One region of the Sphingomonas sp. NIC1 genome, then DNA from elsewhere that is predicted to be linked to it. Evidence: riboswitches for the same ligand, from Rfam matches in the RefSeq annotation. Region 1 holds a riboswitch; the other holds the start of a gene.
What was found. A riboswitch is a leader RNA that binds a small molecule or an ion and turns the genes downstream of it on or off. The one in region 1 is predicted to bind cobalamin.
Positions count from the first base shown of each region.

Region 2: linked by a shared signal. The riboswitch ahead of A7E77_RS04395 (putative oxygenase MesX) and the one ahead of A7E77_RS09090 (TonB-dependent receptor plug domain-containing protein) in region 1 are both predicted to bind cobalamin.

Region 1 covers NZ_CP015521.1:1,882,563-1,893,284, reverse strand. The annotation lists gene A7E77_RS09090 (TonB-dependent receptor plug domain-containing protein) at 1-1,704, opposite strand, end outside; cobalamin riboswitch at 1,840-2,049, opposite strand; gene A7E77_RS09085 (glucose 1-dehydrogenase) at 2,204-3,061, shown strand; gene A7E77_RS09080 (aldehyde dehydrogenase (NADP(+))) at 3,276-4,856, shown strand; gene A7E77_RS09075 (dienelactone hydrolase family protein) at 5,210-6,067, shown strand; gene A7E77_RS09070 (glutathione S-transferase family protein) at 6,079-6,696, shown strand; gene A7E77_RS18465 (hypothetical protein) at 6,912-7,640, opposite strand; gene A7E77_RS09060 (response regulator transcription factor) at 7,751-8,422, shown strand; gene A7E77_RS09055 (ATP-binding protein) at 8,419-9,786, shown strand; gene A7E77_RS09050 (SMP-30/gluconolactonase/LRE family protein) at 9,846-10,712, shown strand.
Region 2 covers NZ_CP015521.1:906,089-916,810, reverse strand. The annotation lists partial or broken gene A7E77_RS04410 (TonB-dependent receptor) at 1-1,020, shown strand, start outside; gene A7E77_RS04405 (alpha/beta hydrolase) at 1,071-2,060, shown strand; gene A7E77_RS04400 (methionine synthase) at 2,089-3,117, opposite strand; gene A7E77_RS04395 (putative oxygenase MesX) at 3,146-4,132, opposite strand; cobalamin riboswitch at 4,256-4,480, opposite strand; gene A7E77_RS04390 (TonB-dependent receptor) at 4,629-7,193, opposite strand; gene A7E77_RS04385 (TonB-dependent receptor domain-containing protein) at 7,466-9,880, shown strand; gene A7E77_RS04380 (alkaline phosphatase family protein) at 9,880-10,722, shown strand, end outside.

The DNA.
Region 1 (10,722 bases):
GGTGCCACCGATACCCAGGCCGAACGGCAGGCGATAGTCGACGACGAACGCCGCGGTTTCCTTGGGCCGGCGCAGCAGATCGGTGCGGAAGGCGGTGCCGGGCGTGCGGTTTTCGGCATCGATGTACGACACATTGGCCGAGACGGTCAGCGCATCGACCGGACGCAGGCCGATCGCGAACTCCACGCCCTCGGCATGGGTGCGCTGGATGTTGTCATAGACGCCGAACGGGCGGTTGACGCAGATCGAGCCGGTGGTGGTCTGCTCGGCGCCCGAGCAGCCGCGGAAGCTGATCTGGTTTCGCGTGTCGCGGTTGAAGTAGGTCGCCGAGACGCGGGCGCGGCCGTCGAGCAGCGCCTGTTCGATGCCGGCATCCCAGTTGCGCGCGGTTTCCGGATCGAGGCGCGTGTTCCCGTACGGGCTGTAGAGCTGGTAAAGGGTCGGCGCCTTGAAACCTTCGCCATAGCTCGCCCGCAGCGTCGTACCGGTGCGCAGCGCCAGCGCAGCGTCGGCGCCGAAGGTGGTGTGGTTGCCGAACGTCTCATGGTCGTCGTTGCGGACGCCGCCGGTCAGGGTCAGCGCGTCGAACGGCTTCACGATCGCTTCGCCATAGACGCTGGTGATGCCGACTGAGCGGCGCAGGCTCGAATCGCGGTAGCGGCTGTCTTCATGTTCGACGCCGGCGACGATGCGGACCTGATCGATCGGCTGGTAATCGCCCTGATATTCGTAGCGTTCCGAGCGGCCGCGGAACGGCGACGGCGTGGCGCCGGGCTTGGCATAGGTGTCGCGATTGATGTCGGCGATGGTGAAGGCGACGCGGTTGCGGAACGTGCCAAAATTGGCGTGCAGGCCGGCATAGCCGTACAGTTCGTTCGCGGTCGAGAAGCTGGGGTCGTCGGCGAGGATGTAGTTCGGCGCAGGATAGCCGTCGGTCTGCGTCTTGCTGTCGGCCCAATAGCCGCGCAGGTCGAGGCCGATGCCGTCGGTGAAGTCGACGCCCAGGCGGCCGGTCGCGCCATATTGGCGATAGCCGTCACGCTCGGTGCCGTTGGCCGCGGCCGAGATGCCGTCGCTGCGCAGATAGCCGCCGGTCAGCGCGCCGGAGATCGCGCCGCTGCGACCCGAGATGCCGCCTTGCGCGTAAAGGCTGTCGGCATAGCCATATTCGGCGCTGGCACGCGCCTTCAGCCGCTCGGTCGGTTCTTCGGTGATGACGTTGACGACGCCGCCGATCGCCTGGCTGCCCCAGGGGACCGAATTGGGGCCGCGCAGCACTTCGATGCGCTGGACGCTGGCCGACAGCAGATTGGCGAAATCGAAGCCGCCGCCGGGCGACGAGGGATCGTTGACGCGCACGCCGTCGATCACGACCAACGTCTGTTCCGCCTCGGCGCCGCGCAGGCGCACGCCAGTGAAGCCGCCCAGGCTGCCGTTGCGCGTCACGGTGACACCGGGGGTGGTCGACAGCAGATCGGCGACCGACACGGTCTGGCGGCGATCAATCTCGTCGCGGGTGATGACGGTCACGGCCTGGCCGACTTCGGCCGCAGGCTGGGCGACGCGGGTCGCGGTGACGACGATGTCGTCGCTGTTGGCAGGATCGGCGGTCGGCGCGATTTGCGCGGCGGCGGGCGCGGCGAGCAGCAGGCCTAGCGTCAACAGCGACGGACGGACAACGGACACAGATAGGCGAACAGTCATTGGGCACACCCCTTATGACCGCACGCGACGGATCGCGCGCGGCGGCCTTTTTGACCGCGCGCGACCATTCGCGCACGGCGGATGTCGCTCGCATCGAGGGGGTTCCCTCGTCCGCCCGGTACACCCCGTCCGCGCGAAGGATCGACGGCGAAAGGCAGGTCTCCTGGCTTCCGGGTCGTAGCCTGTGTCCCCGCCTTCCCAGCATCCCGATGGGGCACCAGTGGCTTGATGGGGACCGGCTCGCCGGTCACAGTTGCGGGGGCAGCGCCGGATCCGCGCCTCCCGTTGCGCATCCCGGCTTCCCTTTTGACCCCGTCTCCGGGGACCTTTCACGGCCCGGCCCTTACGGTCAGACGGGCCGAGGCGTCAATGCCGCGCCGCCGCGGTGTCGGTGTCGGTGTCAGTGTCGGTGTTGGTATCGGGGCGACTTCATTGATCCAGGTTGATGTGCCGGAACGGGTAAGCACGCGATCGGTTGGCCGGAGCGAAGGAGTGCCCCATGACCGATTACCCCACCCCGCCCTATCCCGAACAGCAGCAGGCGATCCCCGGCCGTACCGAGGCGATGGACCCGCGCCCCGACCATGGCGAATCGAGCTACAAGGGCTCAGGGCGCCTTGCCGGCAAGAAGACGATCGTCACCGGCGGCGACAGCGGCATCGGCCGCGCGGTCGCCCTGGCCTTTGCGCGCGAGGGCGCCGACGTGCTGATCGCCTATCTCGACGAACATGACGACGCCGAGGCGACCAAGGCGCTGGTCGAGGCGGAGGGCCAGCAGGCGGTGCTGGTCGCGGGCGACCTGTCGCAGCCCGACCAGTGCCGCACCGTGATCGCCAAGGCGGTGGAGGCGCTCGGCCGGATCGACGTGCTGGTCAACAATGCCGCGCACCAGCGCAGCTTCGAGACGCTGGAAGATATCGCCGACGAGGAATGGCAGCTGACCTTCGCCACCAACATCCATGCCATGTTCTATCTGTCGAAGGCCGCGGTCGCGCACATGGGCGAAGGCGCATCGATCATCAACACGACATCGATCAACGCGCAGGACCCCAACCAGCAATTGCTCGCCTATGCGACGACGAAGGGCGCGATCTACAATTTCACCTCCGGCCTGGGGCAGATGCTCGCGGAGCGGAAGATCCGCGTGAACGCCGTCGCGCCGGGGCCGGTGTGGACGCCGCTGATCCCGTCGACGATGCCGCCGGAAGCGGTGAAGACGTTCGGCGAGAACACGCCGCTCGGCCGCGCTGCGCAACCGGCGGAGCTGGCGCCCGCCTATGTGCTGCTGGCGAGCGATGAATCGAGCTATATCACGGGCGCGACGATCCCCGTGACGGGCGGGCGGGCGTTTTTGTAAACGCTGCCCATTCACACCACCCCCGTTCGCCCTGAGCCTGTCGAAGGGCGCGTTGCCACAGGAGACGGCGCGCATTTGGCAACCCGTGCTTCGACACGCTCAGCACGAACGGGTGGTGGGGAATGGGTAGCGACTCCCGAACAATCGGTCATTGTCCGCAGCGTCGTGCCGCCCTACAATTAGTCAGACATTATCTTCGATACGAGGCACATCCATGATCGACGGCGCCCTGCTGATCGGCGGCGACACTCGCCAGGCCGAGACCCGTTTCACCGCGGTCAACCCTGCGACCGGCGAGACGCTGACCCCCGATTTCTCGTCGGCGGGTGCCGATGCAGTGGCGGAGGCGTGTGCGCTGGCCGATGCCGCCTTCCCCGCCTTTGCCGCGACCGATCCCGAGACGCGCGCCGCGTTCCTCGAGCGGATCGCCGACAACATCGTGGGACTCGGCGATGACCTGATCGTGCGCGCGATGGCGGAAAGCGGCCTGCCGCGCATGCGGCTGGAGGGCGAGCGCGGGCGGACCGTCGGCCAGCTGAAGCTGTTCGCGGGCGTGGTGCGCCAAGGTGATTTCCTCGACGCGACGATCGATCCGGCGATGCCGGACCGTGCGCCGCTGCCGCGCCCCGACCTGCGTCGCGTCAATGTCGCGATCGGGCCGGTCGCGGTGTTCGGCGCATCGAATTTCCCGCTCGCCTTCTCGGTCGCGGGCGGCGACACCGCCTCGGCGCTCGCTGCGGGCTGCCCGGTGGTGGTGAAGGGCCATCCGGCGCACCCGGGCACCGGCGAACTGGTCGCGCGGGCGATCGCCCAAGCGGTGAAGGACAGTGGCCTGCCCGCGGGAGTCTTCTCCTACCTGCCCGGCGAAACGAACGAACTGGGGGCTGCGCTGGTGCGCGATCCGCGTATCCAGGCGGTGGGCTTCACCGGATCGCGTGGCGGGGGCCTCGCGCTGGTCCGCATCGCCGCCGAGCGTGAGGAACCGATCCCGGTCTATGCCGAAATGTCGAGCATCAACCCGGTCGTGCTGTTCCCCGCCGCGCTCGCCGCACGGGGCGAGGCGCTGGGCAAGGAATTCGTCGCGTCGCTGACGATGGGCGCGGGCCAGTTCTGCACCAACCCCGGTCTGGTGCTGGCGATCGACGGCCCCGATCTCGATGCGTTCATCGCCTCTGCCGCGGCGGCGATGACCGACGCGGCACCGGCGACGATGCTGACGCCGGGCATCCATGCGAGCTTCGAACAGGGCGTCGATGCGCTTGCCGGCCATGATGCGGTGAAGACCGTCGCGCGCGGCAAGGTGGGCGATGGCGTCAACCAGGCGGTCGGCGCGATCTTCGACACGACGGCCGAGGCGTTCCTGGCCGACCACGCGCTGAGCCATGAGGTATTCGGATCGTCGTCGGTCGTCGTGCGCTGCCGCGACATGGCGGAGATCGCGCGCGTCATCGCCGGACTGGAAGGCCAGTTGACCGCGACGCTGCAGATGGACGCCGCCGACGAGGCCGATGCCGTGCGGCTCGTGCCGGTGATCGCGCGCCGCGTGGGTCGCATCCTCGCCAATGGCTGGCCGACGGGTGTCGAGGTCGCGCCGGCGATGGTGCATGGCGGCCCCTTCCCGGCGACGAGCGACGGGCGCACGACGTCGGTCGGTACGCTCGCCATCGCGCGCTATCTGCGGCCGGTGTGTTTCCAGAATTTGGCACCGGCGCTGCTGCCGAAGGCGCTGGACGACGCCAATCCGTGGGGCATCGCGCGGCGGCTAGACGGCAAGCGTGAGGCGAGCCCGCGTTAAGGGTTGCTCCCCTTCCGTCACCCCGGACTTGGTCCGGGGTCCACTCTGCGGCGAGGGGGTTGGTTTGAGGATCCTGCCATCCCCTTGCGGCCCGGTGGACCCCGGAACAAGTCCGGGGTGACGGGGTGGGTGGGGGCGATCGTCGGCCGCCCCACCACCGTCATCCCCGCTGAGGCGGGGATCCAGAACCTCTGACGTCCGCGATGGAATCGGAACGGTAGCGCGTCTGGATTCCCGCCTGCGCGGGAATGACGGCGGTGGTGGGCGGGGCAAAGGTCTTTGGCCACACGCTTTTCCGGCTGGAGCCACGGCCCGCACTCGATTAGCCTCCCCACAACATCAGGAGAGGCCGCATGTGCGACGAGATCACCGAAGCCGATAACGCCACCCATCTCACCCGCCGCCAATTGGGCGCGTCTGCCGGTGCGGTGGGCATGGCGGCGCTGCTGCCGACCTCGGCCGACGCCAAACCCGTGAAGGGCCGCGACGTCACGATCACGACGCCCGACGGGCAATGCGACGCCTATTTCACCGCGCCGGCCAGCGGCAAGCATCCGGGCGTGCTGATGTGGCCGGACATCATGGGGCTGCGGCCTGCGTTCCGGCAGATGGCGGACCGGTTGGCGGGCGAAGGCTATGCGGTGCTGGTCGTCAATCAATTCTACCGGTCGACCAAGTCGCCGATCGTCCAGCCCGGCGAATCGTTCGACCAGCCCGCGGTGCGCGACAAGATCATGCCGTGGCGTGCGGCGCTGACCGCGGACGCGGTGACGCGCGACGGGACGACCTTCGTCACCTTCCTCGACAAGCAGAAGGAGGTCGACACCAAGCGGCCCATCGGTAGCGCGGGCTATTGCATGGGCGGGCCGATGGTGCTGCGCACCGCCGCCGCGGTGCCGAACCGCGTGCATGCGGGCGCATCCTTCCATGGCGCCGGCCTCGTCAGCGAGGCGGCGGACAGCCCGCACCGGCTGATCCCGAAGCTCGCCGGCGGCTATCTGATCGCGATCGCCAGCAACGACGATGCCCGCAGCCCCAACGACAAGACCGTGCTGCGCGACGCCTTCGCCGCGGCGAAGCGCCCGGCGGAGATCCAGGTCTATGCCGACGCGATGCACGGCTGGTGCGTCATCGACAGCAAGGTCTACAACCAGCCGCAGGCCGAACGCGCCTGGGGCCGGATGCTCGACCTGTTCTGCAAGCAGCTCTGAAGGAACGCCCGATGCCCGCCGATCTGACGCTCTACACCAACCCGATGTCGCGCGGCCGGATCGCGCGCTGGATGCTCGAGGAAACCGGCGCGCCTTATGACGTCGTGCTGCTCGATTATGCGACGACGATGAAGGCCGAACCGTATCTGTCGATCAACCCGATGGCCAAGGTGCCCGCGATCGTTCATCGCGGCCATGTGGTGACCGAAGGCGCGGCGATCTGCGCCTATTGCGCCGACGCCTTTCCGGACGCCGGGCTGGCACCGACCGACGACGAGCGCGCGGATTACTACCGCTGGCTGTTCTTCGCCGCGGGGCCGGCGGAGCAGGCGATCACCAACCGATCGATGGGCGTCGCGCCGACCGCGGAGCAGCAGCGGATGGCGGGATACGGCAATTACGATCGCATGGTCGACGTGCTGGAGCGCGCGGTCGCGGCACATCCGTACATCGCCGGCGATCGGTTCACCGCGGCGGACGTCTATGTCGGGGCGCAGGTGATATGGGGGCTGCAATTCGGGTCGCTGCCCAAGCGCACGGCGTTCGAGGAATATGCGGGCCGGTTGGCAAGCCGCGAGGCGCTGATCCGCGCGGCGGCGCTGGACGATGCGGCGGTCGCCGCGGGGTAGAGCCGCCTGGGGTTCGCGTGGCGGCGGTTTGGTCACGCGAAGACGCTAAGACGCGAAGGGGGCGTGCCTGCCGCACGCGCGGCCGTTTCCGTCATGATCCGATGGGCAGGGTCGAGCGTAGCCTGGAACGCGCCATCGTCGCGTCTTCGCGTCTTTGCGTCTTTGCGTGACCATAGGAAAAGCCGGCCACCCATCAGGGCAGCCGGCTCGTCAGATCAGCGCGCCGGAGCGGCGGGCGGCGGCGCGGTAGGGGCGCCTGCCGCGGGGGCCGGCGGACGGGCGCCTGCGGGCGGCGGCACCGGGGCGCCGGCGGCCGGCGGAGCGCCCGCTGCACCCGGCGGCGGCGGCGGGGCGACACCGTTCGCGCCGGCAGGGGGCGGCGGCGGCGGTGCGCCGGTCGGACCCGCTCCGGCAGGGCCAGCGCCGGGCGGCGGCGGCGGGGGCGCACCGGCGGGGCCGGCACCCGGCGGGGGCGGCGGAGGACCGGCAGTGCCGGCACCCGGAGGCGGGGGCGGCACGCCGGGGCCGTGCGGCGGATGCGCCGGGCCGACCGCCTCGACCGCACCATTCGGGCCGACGAGGAATTGTGCCCGCAACTGGCCCTGGTCGTAGCGGCCCTGCACCATCACCGGCGCGCCGGTGGTGAGGTTGCTCGCGCCATCGGGTCCGGCGTCGATCATCGCGCGACCGCTGCCGTCCTGCACGACGATGCGGTTGCCGAACACCTCGGCGACGCGGCCCTTCACCGTGACGATGCCGCTGCTCGAGGCGAGCTTGGCGATCGGCGTGGCGACGGTCGGCGCCATTTCGATCGACGGCCGCGTCATTGCCATCGCGCCGGCGCCGCCAGCGCTTGCAGCGAGCACCACCACTGCGCCCAGCGCCGCCCATTGGCGATGCTCCAGCGTCAGTTTTTCCTTCATACGCTTCGTGAACCTACCCATCTGTCGTCTCCTTGGGGGTCGATGAGGGGGTTCTACCGATTCGCAGCCGACGCCCGCTGAACCATGCGGTTCAGTTTCGGTTTAGGCAGGGGCCATAGGTGACGGGTGTCATGCGGATATTGCTGGTCGAGGACGACGACGAACTGGGCCCGGCGATTGCGCGCGCGCTGCGGGCAGAGCATTGCGCGGTCGACCTGATCGCCGACGGCATCGACGCGGCGCACCTGGGCGAGACCGAGGCCTATGACGCGGCCGTCCTGGATCTGGGCCTGTCCGGCAAGGACGGCATCACGGTGCTGCGCGAATGGCGGGCGGCGGGGCGCGCGCTGCCGGTACTGATCCTGACCGCGCGCGACGGCTGGTCGGACAAGGTGGCGGGGTTCAAGGCGGGCGCCGACGATTATTTGGTGAAGCCATTCCGCGTCGAAGAGCTGATGATGCGGCTGCGCGCGCTGGTCCGTCGCGCTGCGGGGCACGCGCAGCCGGTGCTGACCTGCGGGCCCTTGTCGTTCGATACGCAGATCGGGCATTTCGAGCTCGACGGCCTGCCGCTGAAGCTGACCGCGTTCGAATGGCGCGTGCTGTCGGCCCTCATGCTGCGCAAGGAGGCGGTGATCGAGCGGCTCGACCTGCTGGAGCGCGTCTACGAAGGTGACGCCGATGTCGATTCGAACAGCCTGGAGGTGATCGTTGGCCGGCTGCGTCGCAAGATCGGCGCCGACCGGATCGAGACGATCCGCGGGCGCGGGTATCGGCTGACGTGCGGGGGTGCCGGATCATGATGCCGCGATCGTTGCAGGGGCGGATGCTGCTGCTGTCGGCGGTGGCGATCCTGGCGGCGCTGGGCATCGCCGGCTGGGCGATCGCGGGCGTGCTGGAGCGCGTCGTCACCGAAGGCATCGACCGGCGGCTGGATGCCGAAATCGCGCTGATGGCGAGCGTCGTCGATGGCGACGGCCGGGTCGATCGCGCGGCGCTGGCGCAGCGGCAGGGGGCGCTGGACGCGGGGCGCGACTGGTTGTGGCGGATCGAGGCACCGGGTGGTGCCATCGGCTCGACCGACCGGTTCGTGCCCCGGCCCGATGCGGCACGACCCGGCCCGCGCCTGCCGGGACCGCCCGGTCCGCCACCACCGGGCGCGGCGCCGCTACCGGATGCGGGGCCGCAGGGCGTGGACGGCACCGATGCCAGCGGCGCGCGCCTGCATGCGCGACGGCTGGTGCTGACGACGCGTAGCGGCCCGGTGACGCTGTTCGCCGCCGCACCGCGCGGGGTGATCGCACGACCGCTGCGCGAGGCGCTGGTGCCGTTGCTCGCCGCGCTGGCGATCCTCGCCGGACTGCTCGCGACGGCGACCTTGGTGCAGCTGCGGCTGGGGTTGAAGCCGCTCGCCCGGCTGCGCGCGCAGCTCGCGGCGATACGAGCCGGTGAAGCGGAGCGGGTCGATGAGGACCAGCCCGTCGAGCTGCAGGGCCTCGCCGCCGAACTCAATGCGCTCGCCGCGGACCGCGCGCAGGCGCTTGCCACCGCGCGCCAGGCCGCGGCCAATCTCGGCCATGCGCTCAAGACGCCGGTCGCGACGCTGGCGTTGCGGCTCCGCGCAGATGCGGAGGGAGCCGCGCAGGTCGAGCGGATCGACGCGACGATCCGCCATCACCTCGCCCGCGCCCGTGCCGGTGTGGTCGATACGCGCGCCAGCACCGCGGTGCGCCCCGCGGTGGATGATCTGGTGCAGGCGATCGGGCGGCTGCACGGGATGCGCGGCCTGGCGATCACCGCCGACGTCCGCGGCGATCCGGTCGCGGCGATCGAGCCGCAGGATTTCGATGAACTGCTCGGCAACCTGCTCGATAATGCTGCGCAGCATGCCCGCAGCATGGTGCAAGCGTCCGCGTCGCTCGACCCGGCGGATGCGCGGCGGCTGGTGCTGACCGTCACCGACGACGGCCCCGGCATTCCCGAAGAAGAGCGCAGCCGCGTCACCCAGGCGGGCGTGCGGCTGGACGAACGCGGCGAAGGCCATGGCTTCGGCCTGGCGATCGTGCGCGAACTCGCCAGCCTGCATGGCGGCGCGTTGACGCTGGATGCCCGCGAGGGCGGCGGCCTCGTCGCGCAGGTCACCCTGCCGGCGCGCGCATTTGTCTGACTAGACGCCGGCCCCGCGAGCGGGAATGGTGCGCGGGACAGACGAGAGGATGATTCCCGATGCGCCATGATGTTCGATCCGTCCTGCCGGTCCAGGCGACGCTGGGCGAGGGCCCGGTGTGGATCGGCCGCGACGCCGCCCTGTGGTTCGTCGACATCAAGCAGCGCCACGTCCACCGCTTCGATCCGGCGACCGGCACCGCGCATCGCTGGGACGCGCCCGAACAGGTCGGCTGGGTGCTGCCCTCCGCGGACGGCGGCATGATCGCCGGGTTGCAGAGCGGCCTGTATCGCTTCGATCCCGCCGACGGCACCTTCCGCCCGCATGCCACGCCCGATGGCCATCCGACGCACAACCGGCTGAACGATGCGGCGACCGATTCGCACGGCCGCATCTGGTTCGGGACGATGGACGATGGCGAGAGCGCCGATACCGGCCGGCTGTTCGCGCATCACGGCGGCGCGATCCGATGCAGCGGGCTGCCGGCGGTGACGATCACCAACGGGCCGGCCGTGCATGGATCGACGCTCTACCACACCGATACGCTGGGCAAGACGATCTGGCGCGCGGCAATCCGCGACGACGGCACGCTGGGGCCGGAAGAGCGCTTCGTCACGATCGAAGAGGGGGCGGGCTGGCCCGACGGTTCGGTTGCGGACGCGGACGGGTGCCTGTGGGTCGCTTTGTGGGGCGGCTGGGGCGTGCGCCGCTACGATCCAGCGGGCCAGCTGATGGGGACGGTGCGGCTACCCGCGTCGAACATCACCAAGATCGCGTTCGGCGGACCCGATTTGCGCACGGCCTATGCGACGAGCGCACGCAAGGGGCTGGACGCGGCGGCGCTGGCCGAGCAGCCCGAGGCGGGGAACTTGTTCGCCTTCGATCCGGGCGTGGCGGGCGTCGCGGTGACGCCCGCGGTGGTGTGAGGGGGTTCAG
Region 2 (10,722 bases), 980 kb from region 1:
GCGCACACCGCCCAGGGATCGACGGGCATCAACTCGGGTGCGGTCGTGACGGTGAAGCGCGACTATGACGACTGGCTGCCGGCGGTGAACCTCGCGCTGTTCCCGACCGAGAAGCTGATCCTGCGCGCCTCCGCCGCCAAGGTGATGACGCGCCCGACGCTCGGCAACCTGACGCCCGGCGGTTCGGCCGACGGCTTCAACTATCGCGTGTCGTTCGGCAATCCGCAGCTCAATCCGTTCCGTGCCGCCGCCTACGACCTCGCAGCGGAATGGTATTTCGCGCCGCAGTCGATCCTGTCGGTGGCGCTGTTCAAGAAGAACGTCGAAAGCTTCCCGGTCTCGCAGTCGATCACCAACGCGACCTTCACCTCGACCGGCCTGCCAACCTCGGTGCTCGCGGCGTCTTCGCCCGCGGCGCTCAACCCGGCGCAGCAGGCACAGCCGATCTGGACGATCACCACCACGGTGAACGGCACGGGCGCTTCGCTGAAGGGCGCGGAGATCGCGCTGCAGGCGACGTTCAAGTTCCTGCCGGGCTTCCTCAAGAATTTCGGCGTGCTCGCCAACGCGACCTTCGTCGATTCGAACGCGAACTATCTGGTACAGGGTCCGGCGGTGTCGGCTTGCGTGCCGGGAGCCACGCCAGCGGCGGCCTGCTCGTTCGGGCCGCTCGTCAGCTCGACGCGCAACGCGACCTTGTTCGGTCTGTCGAAGCGGCAGTATAACGGCACGCTCTACTATGAGGACGCCAAGTTCTCGGCGCGCGGGTCGATCAGCTATCGTGGGCCGTATATCGATGCCAACAGCGGCACCGGCAACATCTTCGAAGGTTATAATTCGACGATCAACGTCGATGCCTCCGTCCGCTACAAGCTGACGCCGAATGTCGAACTGTCGCTCGAGGGCACCAACCTGACCGACGAGTATCGCGATCGCTACACCGATCTCGATGCCAACCGGAACTACGAATACAATCACTTCGGTCGAACGGTGCTGATCGGCGCGCGCTTCAAGATGTGAGGGGGTGGGTGCGCCGGTCATCAACGCCGGCGCACGCGTTGATGGAGGATATGCGGGTGGCTGGCATCGATCGCCGTCAGGCATTGCTCGGAACGCTTGCGGCGGCTGGTATGGCGGCATCGGCGCGCGCGCGCAGCCCCGCGGCCGGGGCGGTCCCCGCCGATCCGTCCGAAACCATCCTGCTATGGCCGGGCGGCGCCCCCGGTATGCCCGCGACGCCGCCCAAAGAGGTGATCGACGAGCGCAGCACGGATCCGGCGGTCCGCGACCGTGCGGTCCATGGCATCACCCGGCCGCGGCTCGTCGTCTTCCGGCCCCGGGTGCCGAATGGCAGCGCGGTGCTGGTGATGCCCGGCGGCGGCTATCGCTGGGTCGTCGTCGACAAGGAAGGCTATGAGATCGGCCGCTGGCTGGCGGAGCGAGGCTATACGGTCTTCGTCCTGTTCTATCGCCTGCCGGGCGAGGGGTGGGCCGCAGGACCCGATGTCGCGCTGTCCGATGCGCAGCGCGCGATGCGCCTGATCCGCGCGCGGGCCGATTCCTATGGCATCCGCCCGGATCGCGTCGCGGCGATGGGCTTTTCGGCGGGCGGTCACGTGTGCGGCGACCTGGCGACGCGCTTCGCCCGATCGACCTACGCGCCGGTCGATGCGGCCGACCGGCTGTCCGCACGGCCCGACCTCGCCGCGCTCCTTTACGCTGTCCAGTCGATGACGCCGCCGCTCGCGCATGCGGGGTCGCGGGCGCGCCTGCTCGGGCCCGATCCCTCGCCCGCACTGGAGGCGGCGCACAGTCCGGCCGCGAACGTCCGTCGCGATACGCCGCCCTGTTTCCTGGTCCATGCCGAAGACGACGACGCGGTGGCCGTCGACAACACGCTGGCGATGCGCGCGGCGCTGAAGGCGGCGGGCGTCTCCGTGGAAACCCATTTGTTTGCGAAAGGCGGCCACGGCTTCGGCCTTCGCCGCGCGGCCGGCAAGCCGGCGGCGGCGTGGCCGGAGCTGTTCCGGCAATGGGCGATGTCGCAGGGACTGGGCTGACGGACGCCGTCAGCCCGGTGCCGGAGGATCAGGCCGACACTTCCGCGCGGACGATCGCGGCGCCTGCCGCCAGCGCGTGCAGCTTGCCCTGGGCGACGCTGCGCGAGAGGGGGGCCATGCCGCAATTGGTGGCGGGGTAGAGCTTGTCCGCATCGACGAAGCGCAGCGCGTTGCGCAGCGTGTCCGCGACCTCTTCGGGTGTTTCCACGCGATCCGTCGCGACATCGATCGCGCCGACCATCACCGTCTTGCCGCGGATGAGCTCGATCAGGTCCATGGGCACGCGCGAATTCTGGCATTCCAATGAGACGATATCGATCGTCGAGGCCTGCAGATTGGGGAAGGTCTGCTCATATTGCCGCCATTCGGACCCGAGCGTCTTCTTCCAATCGGTGTTCGCCTTGATGCCGTAGCCATAGCAGATGTGGACGGCGGTTTTCGCCTTCAGCCCCTGTGCGGCGCGTTCCAGCGTGGCGATGCCCCAGTCGTTCGCTTCGTCGAAGAAGACGTTGAACGCAGGCTCGTCGAACTGGATGATATCGACGCCGACCGCTTCCAGCTCGCGGGCTTCCTCATTGAGGATGCAGGCGAATTCCCACGCCAGCTTTTCGCGGCTGCGATAATGGGCGTCGTAGAGCGTGTCGATCATCGTCATCGGCCCGGGCAGCGTCCATTTGATCGGCTGGCAGGTCTGCGCGCGCAGGAAGCGCGCATCGTCGACGAAGACCGGCGCGGGGCGCGACACCGCACCGACGACGGTCGGTACGCTGGCGTCATAGCGGTTGCGGATGCGCACCGTCTCGCGCTGTTCGAAATCGACGCCGTCCAAGTGTTCGATGAACGTGGTGACGAAATGCTGGCGCGTCTGTTCGCCGTCGCCGACGATGTCGATCCCCGCCTGCCGCTGGTCGTCGACCGCGAGGCGCAGCGCGTCCTGCTTGCCCGTGATCAGGTCGTCGCCCTCCAGCCGCCACGGCGACCAGAGCGTTTCGGGTTGGGCGAGCCAGGCGGGTTTGGGCAGGCTGCCCGCGGTGGTCGTCGGCAAGAGTGTCGTCATGATCAGGATACCTTCGCGTTCGGGGCGATCACAGGCCGCAGGTCGCGGACCAGCGCTGCAGCGCGGGGCCATGCGGTTTGATGAGATGGGCTTCGGCAAATCGGCCCTGCTCGACGGCGAGGCGGCTGCGCTCTTCGCGATCGTAGACGATGCGGGTCAGCGAATAATCCTGTTCGTCCAGGCTGGGCTGATAGCGGGCCGCGGCCGCCGAATTGGCGTTGTAGATTTCGGGGCGATAGATTTTCTGGAAGGTCTCCATCACGCTGATCGTGCTGGCGAGTTCGAGGTTGGTATAGCCGTCGACCAGATCGCCGATATGGTAGAAGGCGAGCGGCGCGACGCTGTGTGGCGGCATGAAGTAGCGCGCCGTCATCCCCATCTTTGCAAAGTACAGATCGGTGGGCGAACGCCTGTCGGCCGCATATTCCACCCCCAGGATGGGGTGGACGTTGGTCGTCCGGTGATAGACCTGCTTGCTGGACACGCTGAGGCAGATGACGGGCGGCTTGTCGAATTGCTCGCGATAGGCGTCCGACGACAGGAAATGCTTGAACAGATTGCCGTGCAGGTCGCCGAACTGGGCGGGCGCACCCTTATTTCCCGACTGGCGCAGGTGATCGGGCAGCACGACGCTGAAGTCGTAATCGCGGATGTAGGACGAGAAATTGTTGCCGACCATGCCGGCGATGCACGCGCCGCTACGCGTGTCGGTGACGCGGGTGTGCAGGATTTCGATCAGCGGAAACGCCTCATCCTGCGCGTCGGGGCCGATGCGCAGCGCGGCCGACACGATGTCGAGCGCCACGGTGTAGCGGTCACCCGTCGGATTGTCCCAATGCATCAGCGAATTGAAGCGCCGGTCGATCATCACCAGCGTGTTGCGCAGATTGTCCCGGCGGCTTTCCCCGCGTGCCAGATTGGCGAAATTGGTGGTGATGCGCGTGGTGTCGGCGGGGCGATAGTCCTCGTCGAACGGGATGCTGCTTATGGTGAACGTAAAGCCGCTATTCGTCATGACTCACCTGCTGTTGACGAACAGGGGCATGGAAGAGCGCGCATGGCGTGAGCGAGGCCCGGATGGCGTGCGCCGTGGACCGTCCGCGTCAAGCGCGATCCACCGGAGGAACCCCCGTCCGAGGAACGTTATGGCGTCGGAGGCAGGTCTCCTGGCTCACGGGTCAATGCGGTGGTTCCGGCCTTCCCGGGCGCGGGTGCAGCGCCCAGTGACACGAAATGGAACCGCCGCTCGCCGCTTACAGTTGCGGGGGCAGCGCCGGATTTTGCCCGCAGGGGGCATCACCGGCTTCCCGTCTTAGCCCCACCGCCATGCCTGGGATGGGGAACCTCGACAGGCGTCTTAGGCAGGATCCCGCGGCATTTGTCAAGCACGATATAAAGATATCTTTATATCGTTATGTCGGGTTGATGAGGCATGCCACCCATACAAAAGCAGCGCCGATGGGGTGCATCGGCGCTGCTGAGGACGGCGTGTTTTTGGCTGGGGGGTCGCCTCAATAGGCGGCCGACAGCGTCAGGAACCACTGGCGCGGCGGGATCGGAAAGCCCGAGTAATTATTCGTCGCCGATCCGACGCCGAGGGTCGAAATGCCCTTCTTGTCGAACAGGTTGGTGACGTTGAGCGCCAGCTCCGCCTTGCGCAGCGGGATGACGCCCTCCGGCACCCGCGCCGCGACGCGCAGCGAGGTAAGGAAGTAGGAGGGCACCTTCGCATCGTTGCTGAACGTCGCGTAGCGCGCGCCGACATAATCGCCGATCACCTGTACCTCGACCGGATCGAGCGAGAGGGTGGCGACCGACTTGTTCATCCATTTGGGGATGCCGGGCAGCTGCTTGCCGCAGGTCGGCACGATGCCGCCGGCGACCAGATAGCCGCCGATGCAGGTGTCCGTTGCCGCGCCGATGCCGCTGGCGGTCGAAGTGTAGTCGCGCTTGTACTTCGACAGATTGTACGACGTGGCATTGTACAGCGACAGGACGCGGCCGAAGCGCAGCGTGAAGGCGGCGTCGACACCGTCGGTCTTCACGTTGCCGACGTTGACCAGGATCGAGGTGCCGCCGGTGATCGCACCGCCCGCGATGCCGCCGGGGTTGGTCGAGATCGCCAGCAGCCGGTCCTGGAAGTCGACGTGATAATAATTGACCTGCGCGCTGAAGCCGATGCCGCCGCCGAAGCTGCGGTTGCTGCGCAGGCCGGCTTCATAGGTCCAGCTGCTTTCGGGCCGGCCGCTCTGCGCGAAGGCGTTGAACGCCGCCTGGCTGCCCGTGAACCACGGGCCGCCGCCGCCCGCCAGATAGGCCTGATATTGCCGCAGGTTTTTCTGCGCGTTGGCATAGAGCTGTTCGTGGCCGTTGACGTCATAGGTCGCGCCGACCGCGGGCAGGAACCAGCGCAGCGTGTCGATCCGCCCCTGCGGCAGGTTGCCGGTCAGGCCGGACAGCGAGCCGACCACCGGCTGCACCGGGAAGCGGCCGGTCGCCCATTGCGCGCTGGTCTTGAAGCCTGCCTGGATCAGCAGCCGGTCGAATGCCTGCCAGCTGTCCTGCAGGTGCAGCTGGAGTTGTTCGATCTTCGCATCGCCCTGATATTGCGTGAACAACGGCTGCGCGACCGAGAGCGGGCGGATGTAAGGCGTGCTGTTGCCCGGCGTGTTGACGTCGACGCCATACCAGCGACGCCACTGCGTCGTGCTGTTGTGTTCGAACCAGCCGCCCAGTTCGATCTTGTGTGCGCCGAGATCGAGGTCGAGCGCGGAGATGACGCCCCAGCGATCGATGCGATATTCGGTGGTGCGGGTGATCAGGCCCGACCCGCCCGTCGCGGCGACCAGCGCGGCCCCGGCCGCCGCCGCCTGCGCATCGGTGCGCGCAGTGCAGGTCGTCGGGAGGATGCCGTTGGTATTGGCGGTAAAGCGGCAGTTGCTGGGCAAGGTCGCGTACGCCGGATCGAGATAGGCCTGCGCGGTGGTGATCGACTGGCCGAGCGGCCCCGCGACGACGCCGACGCCGTCATTGTGGTGGTAATAGGCCGTGTTGGTCAGCGTGATGCTTTTGGCGAGGCGGGCCTCGTACCGGCCATAGGCAAGATAATCGGTGCGCTGCGCATCCGAGTAATAATTGCGGTAATTGCCGCCTTCCGCCGCGGGCGAGTTGCCGAGCGCGCTGAGGTAATTGGTGCGATAGCCGTTGAAGTCCGGGTAGAAGAACGGCTTCGTGTACGGCGTGTAGAGCTGCGTCGCGCTGGCGGTTTTGCCGGCGGAGGGCTTGAAGAAGACCGTCGAATCCTCGTTCGGCTGCGTCATGTCGTTATAGTCGAAGTACAGCGTCAGCTTGCCGAGGCTGTCATCGTGGACGAACTTGGCGTTCGCCTGCCAGCCGCCCTGAATGCCGTTGAAGTCCCAGGCGCGGGCCCGCTGGCGGACGCCCGACACATAGGCGCTGTTGGTGCCGCCGCCGAAGGTGCCGGTGTCGATCCGCACGAAGGTGCGCGACGTGTCATAGCTGCCGACGGTCTGTGCGGCCTGAATGCCGAGCGTCGGCAGTGGGCTGGATGAATAGGTTTCGACCGTGCCGCCCAGATTGCTGTTCGACGCGGTGGCAAGATCGCCCGCGCCGGTCGCGACGACGACGCGGCCGACGTTTTCCGAAATCACCGCGCGCTGCGGCGACAGGCCGTTGTAATTGCCGTAGCTCTGGTCGCCGAGCGGGATGCCGTCCATCGTATAGCCGAGCTGGTTGCCGGCAAAGCCATGGATGAAGATCTGCGCGTTCTGTTCGTTGTTCCCCCACGGATCGGCGGTGACGTACAGCACGCCGGGCAGCGTCTGGATCGCTTTGAGCGGGCTGACGCCGGGCAGGATCTTCTGCATCTCGGTGCCGGGCAGCTCCACCGCGGTGCGCGTGCGGCCACCGGTGACGACGATGGCGGCGGGCTCCCCGGCGGCATCCGCCGTGTCGTCCGCAGGGGCGGGGGCCGTCTGCGCCTGCTGCGCACGGACGGCGACGGGACTGACGGATGCGACGGCTACGGCCAGTAGCGACACGGACGGACGGATCATATTCGGTTTTTCCCCCACGACCGCAAAGACGTATGCGGCTGAGCGGCGCGGTAGAGCGCTTTCGCGGCAGTTTTGCTGCACCGCGACAACAGATCGGTGACATGTCTGCGGCCGTTCGATGACGCCGTGGCACGGGGCCCGAACAGGGGCGGGGGGTGTCACGGAACTGTCTTTGATGCGTCATGACGGGCGTGCCAAATTGTAGCACGGCCGTAACGATCGCCGCCCAATGCCGCCCCGACAGGCCGAATGGGCCAAAGGGGACCTACATCATGATCGCTTGCAAATGGCTTCTGTGTGCCGCGCCGATGGCGCTCGTCGCGGGCAATGCCGCGGCGCAGACCGTGTCGGCGGATGCCGCCGCGACGGCGCAGGTCGAAACGCCCGCCGCCACGGATGCCGCCGACGCCCCGTCGGGCGACATCGTCGTGCTCGGCTTCGGCCGGACGCGTCAGGTGCAGACCGTGTCGGCGATCGAGATGGAGCGCCTGACCCCCGGCACGTCGCCGCTGAAGGCGATCGCCAAGCTGCCCGGCGTGAACTTCCAGTCGGCCGATGCCTTCGGGGCCTATGAATGGTCGACGCGCATATCGCTGCGCGGCTTCAACCAGAACCAGCTGGGCTTCACGCTCGACGGCGTGCCGCTGGGCGACATGAGCTACGGCAACGTCAACGGCCTGCACATCAGCCGCGCGGTGATTTCGGAAAACCTCGCCAGCACCACCGTGGCACAGGGCGCGGGTGCGCTCGGCACCGCCTCGACCAGCAACCTCGGCGGCACGATCGAATTCGTCAGCCGCAAGCCGTCGGACACGTTCGACCTAGTGGGTTCCGGCACCTATGGCAGCAACAACACGTGGCGCGGCTTTGCGCGGCTCGACACGGGTGATCTCGGCGGCGGGCTGAAGGGCTATATCAGCTACGGCTATCTCACCACCGACAAGTGGAAGGGCTTCGGCTCGCAGCGCCAGCATCAGGTCAATGCGAAGCTGATGGAGGATCTGGGATCGCGTGGCAGCATCACCGCCTTCGTCGATTATTCGGATCGTCGCGAAAACGACTATCAGGACCTTAGCCTCGACATCATCCGTCGCCGCGGGCTGAACAACGACAATATCTCGGACAACTACCCGCTCGCGCTGCAAATCGCGCGCGTCTACCAGAATCAGGCGACGCTGGCGGCCTATCAGGCGGCGAACAATGGATCGTCGGTGGGGTATGTCGCGCCCTGGACCGGCGCGGGCTTCACCCTGCCGAGCGGGTTCGGCACGGCCGACGATGCCTATTATGACGCGGCGGGCCTGCGGCGCGACTGGCTGGCGGGCGTCACGTTCGACGGCAAGCTGACCGACGCGCTGTCGATCGTGTCGACGACCTATTACCACCACAACAAGGGGCAGGGATCGTGGATCACGCCCTATTCGCCGACGCCGGCCGGCGCGCTCGGCGGCAATGGCCAGCCGCTGCCGCTCGCATCGACCGCGGCCTATAACCTTGCCTCGCCGCTCGGCTTCCGCACCACCGAATATGGCATCGATCGGGGCGGCAACATTACCCGCCTGACGCTGGAAACGGGCGCGAACCGGCTGGAGTTCGGCGGCTGGTACGAAAGCAACAGCTTCACCCAGGCGCGCCGCTTCTATGGGATGAGCAACACGACGCCCGATCGGAACGCCCGCGATTTCCAGTCGAACGCCTATCGCACGCAGTGGAACGGTAAGTACGACACCGAGACGCTGCAATATTTCGTGGCGGACACGCTGACGCTCGGCGACCTGACGCTGAACGGCGGCTGGAAGGGCATGCGCGTCAAGAACCAGGCGAACCTGCTGGTCGGCACGCTGGTCAACGGCAAGATCAAGGCGGAGGACTGGTTCCTGCCGCAGGTCGGCGCGGTCTATCGCCTGGGCGGCGGCGCGGAACTGTTCGCGAGCTATACCGAGAATATGCGCGCCTTCGTCTCGTCGGCGACGACCGGTCCGTTCGCGACGACGCAGGATGGCTTCAACGGCATCCGCAACACGCTGAAGCCCGAAACCTCGAAGACGGTCGAGGGCGGCGCGCGTGTGCGCAGCGGCGGCTTGCAGCTGTCGGCGGCGGGCTATTTCATCGACTTCTCGAACCGCCTGCTCACCTTCTCGAACGGCGCGGGTATCATCGGCAACCCGCCGACGCTGAACAATGCGGGCAGCGTCCACAGCTATGGCGCCGAAGTGTCGGCCTATTACCGCGTCGTCCAGCCGCTCTCGCTGTTCGCCAGCTATTCGTACAACCACGCGACCTATCAGAACGACGTGCGCAATGCCGCGGGCACCGTGCTGACCGCGACCGCGGGCAAGACGGTGGTGGATACGCCGGAGCATATGGTGAAGGGCGAGATCGTCTATGACGACGGCAGCGTTTTCGCCCGCGCCGGCGCGGACTATATGTCGAAGCGCTACTTCACCTATCTGAACGACCAGTCGGTGCCCGGCCGCGTGTTGGTGGATGCCAGCATCGGCTATCGCTTCGGCGAAGGCACGGGTATGTTCCATGGCTTCGCGATCGAGGGCAGCGTGACCAACCTGACCGACAAGAATTACATCTCGACGATCGGGACGAACGGCTTCACCGCGAGCGGGGACAATCAGACGCTGCTGGCGGGCGCGCCGCGTCAGTTCTTCGTCACGCTGCGTCGGGGCTTCTGATGCGGCGGCTTGCGACCCTCATCGCGCTGTTGCTGGCAAGCCCGGCAGCGGCATCGCCGGTGCTGCTGATCTCGCTCGACGGCCTGCGCCCCGGCGATATCAGCGACGCAAAGGCACGGGGCATGAACCTCCCCGTATTGAGCGGCCTGCGGGCGGAGGGCGCGAGCGCACAAGGGGTGGTGGGCGTGCTGCCGACGCTCACCTACCCCAGCCACACCACGCTGGTGACGGGCGTGTCGCCCGGCCGGCATGGCGTGGTGAACAACCTGACGTTCGATCCCGAACAGAAGAACCAGGGCGGCTGGTATTGGTATACGTCGGACGTGAAGGTGCCGACCCTGTGGCAGGCGGCGCATGCCGCGGGCCTGTCGACCGCCAACGTCCACTGGCCGGTGACGGTCGGCGCGACGGGGATCGACGAAAACCTGCCGCAGATCTGGCGGGCCGGCACCGAGGACGATCGCAAGCTGCTGACCGCGCTGGCGACGCCCGGCCTCGTCGCGCGGCTGGAACGCCGCGTTGGCGCCCGCTATCCGCAGGGGATCGACGAGACGGTGGAGGGCGATGCGCAGCGCGTCGCCTTTGCCGAGGCGCTGCTGGCCGACAAGCCGCAGTTCATGACGGTGTACCTGGCCGGCATCGACCACACCGAGCATCACGACGGCCCGGATTCGGCGGCGGCGAAGGCGGCGATTGAAGCGACCGATGCGCTGGTCGGGCGGCTGGTGCGCGCGGCCCGCGCGGCGATGCCGGACGTGACGGTGGTCGTCGTGTCCGACCATGGCTTCCTGCCGGTGAGCACGGACATCAACCTGTTCAAACCGTTCATCGATGCGGGGCTC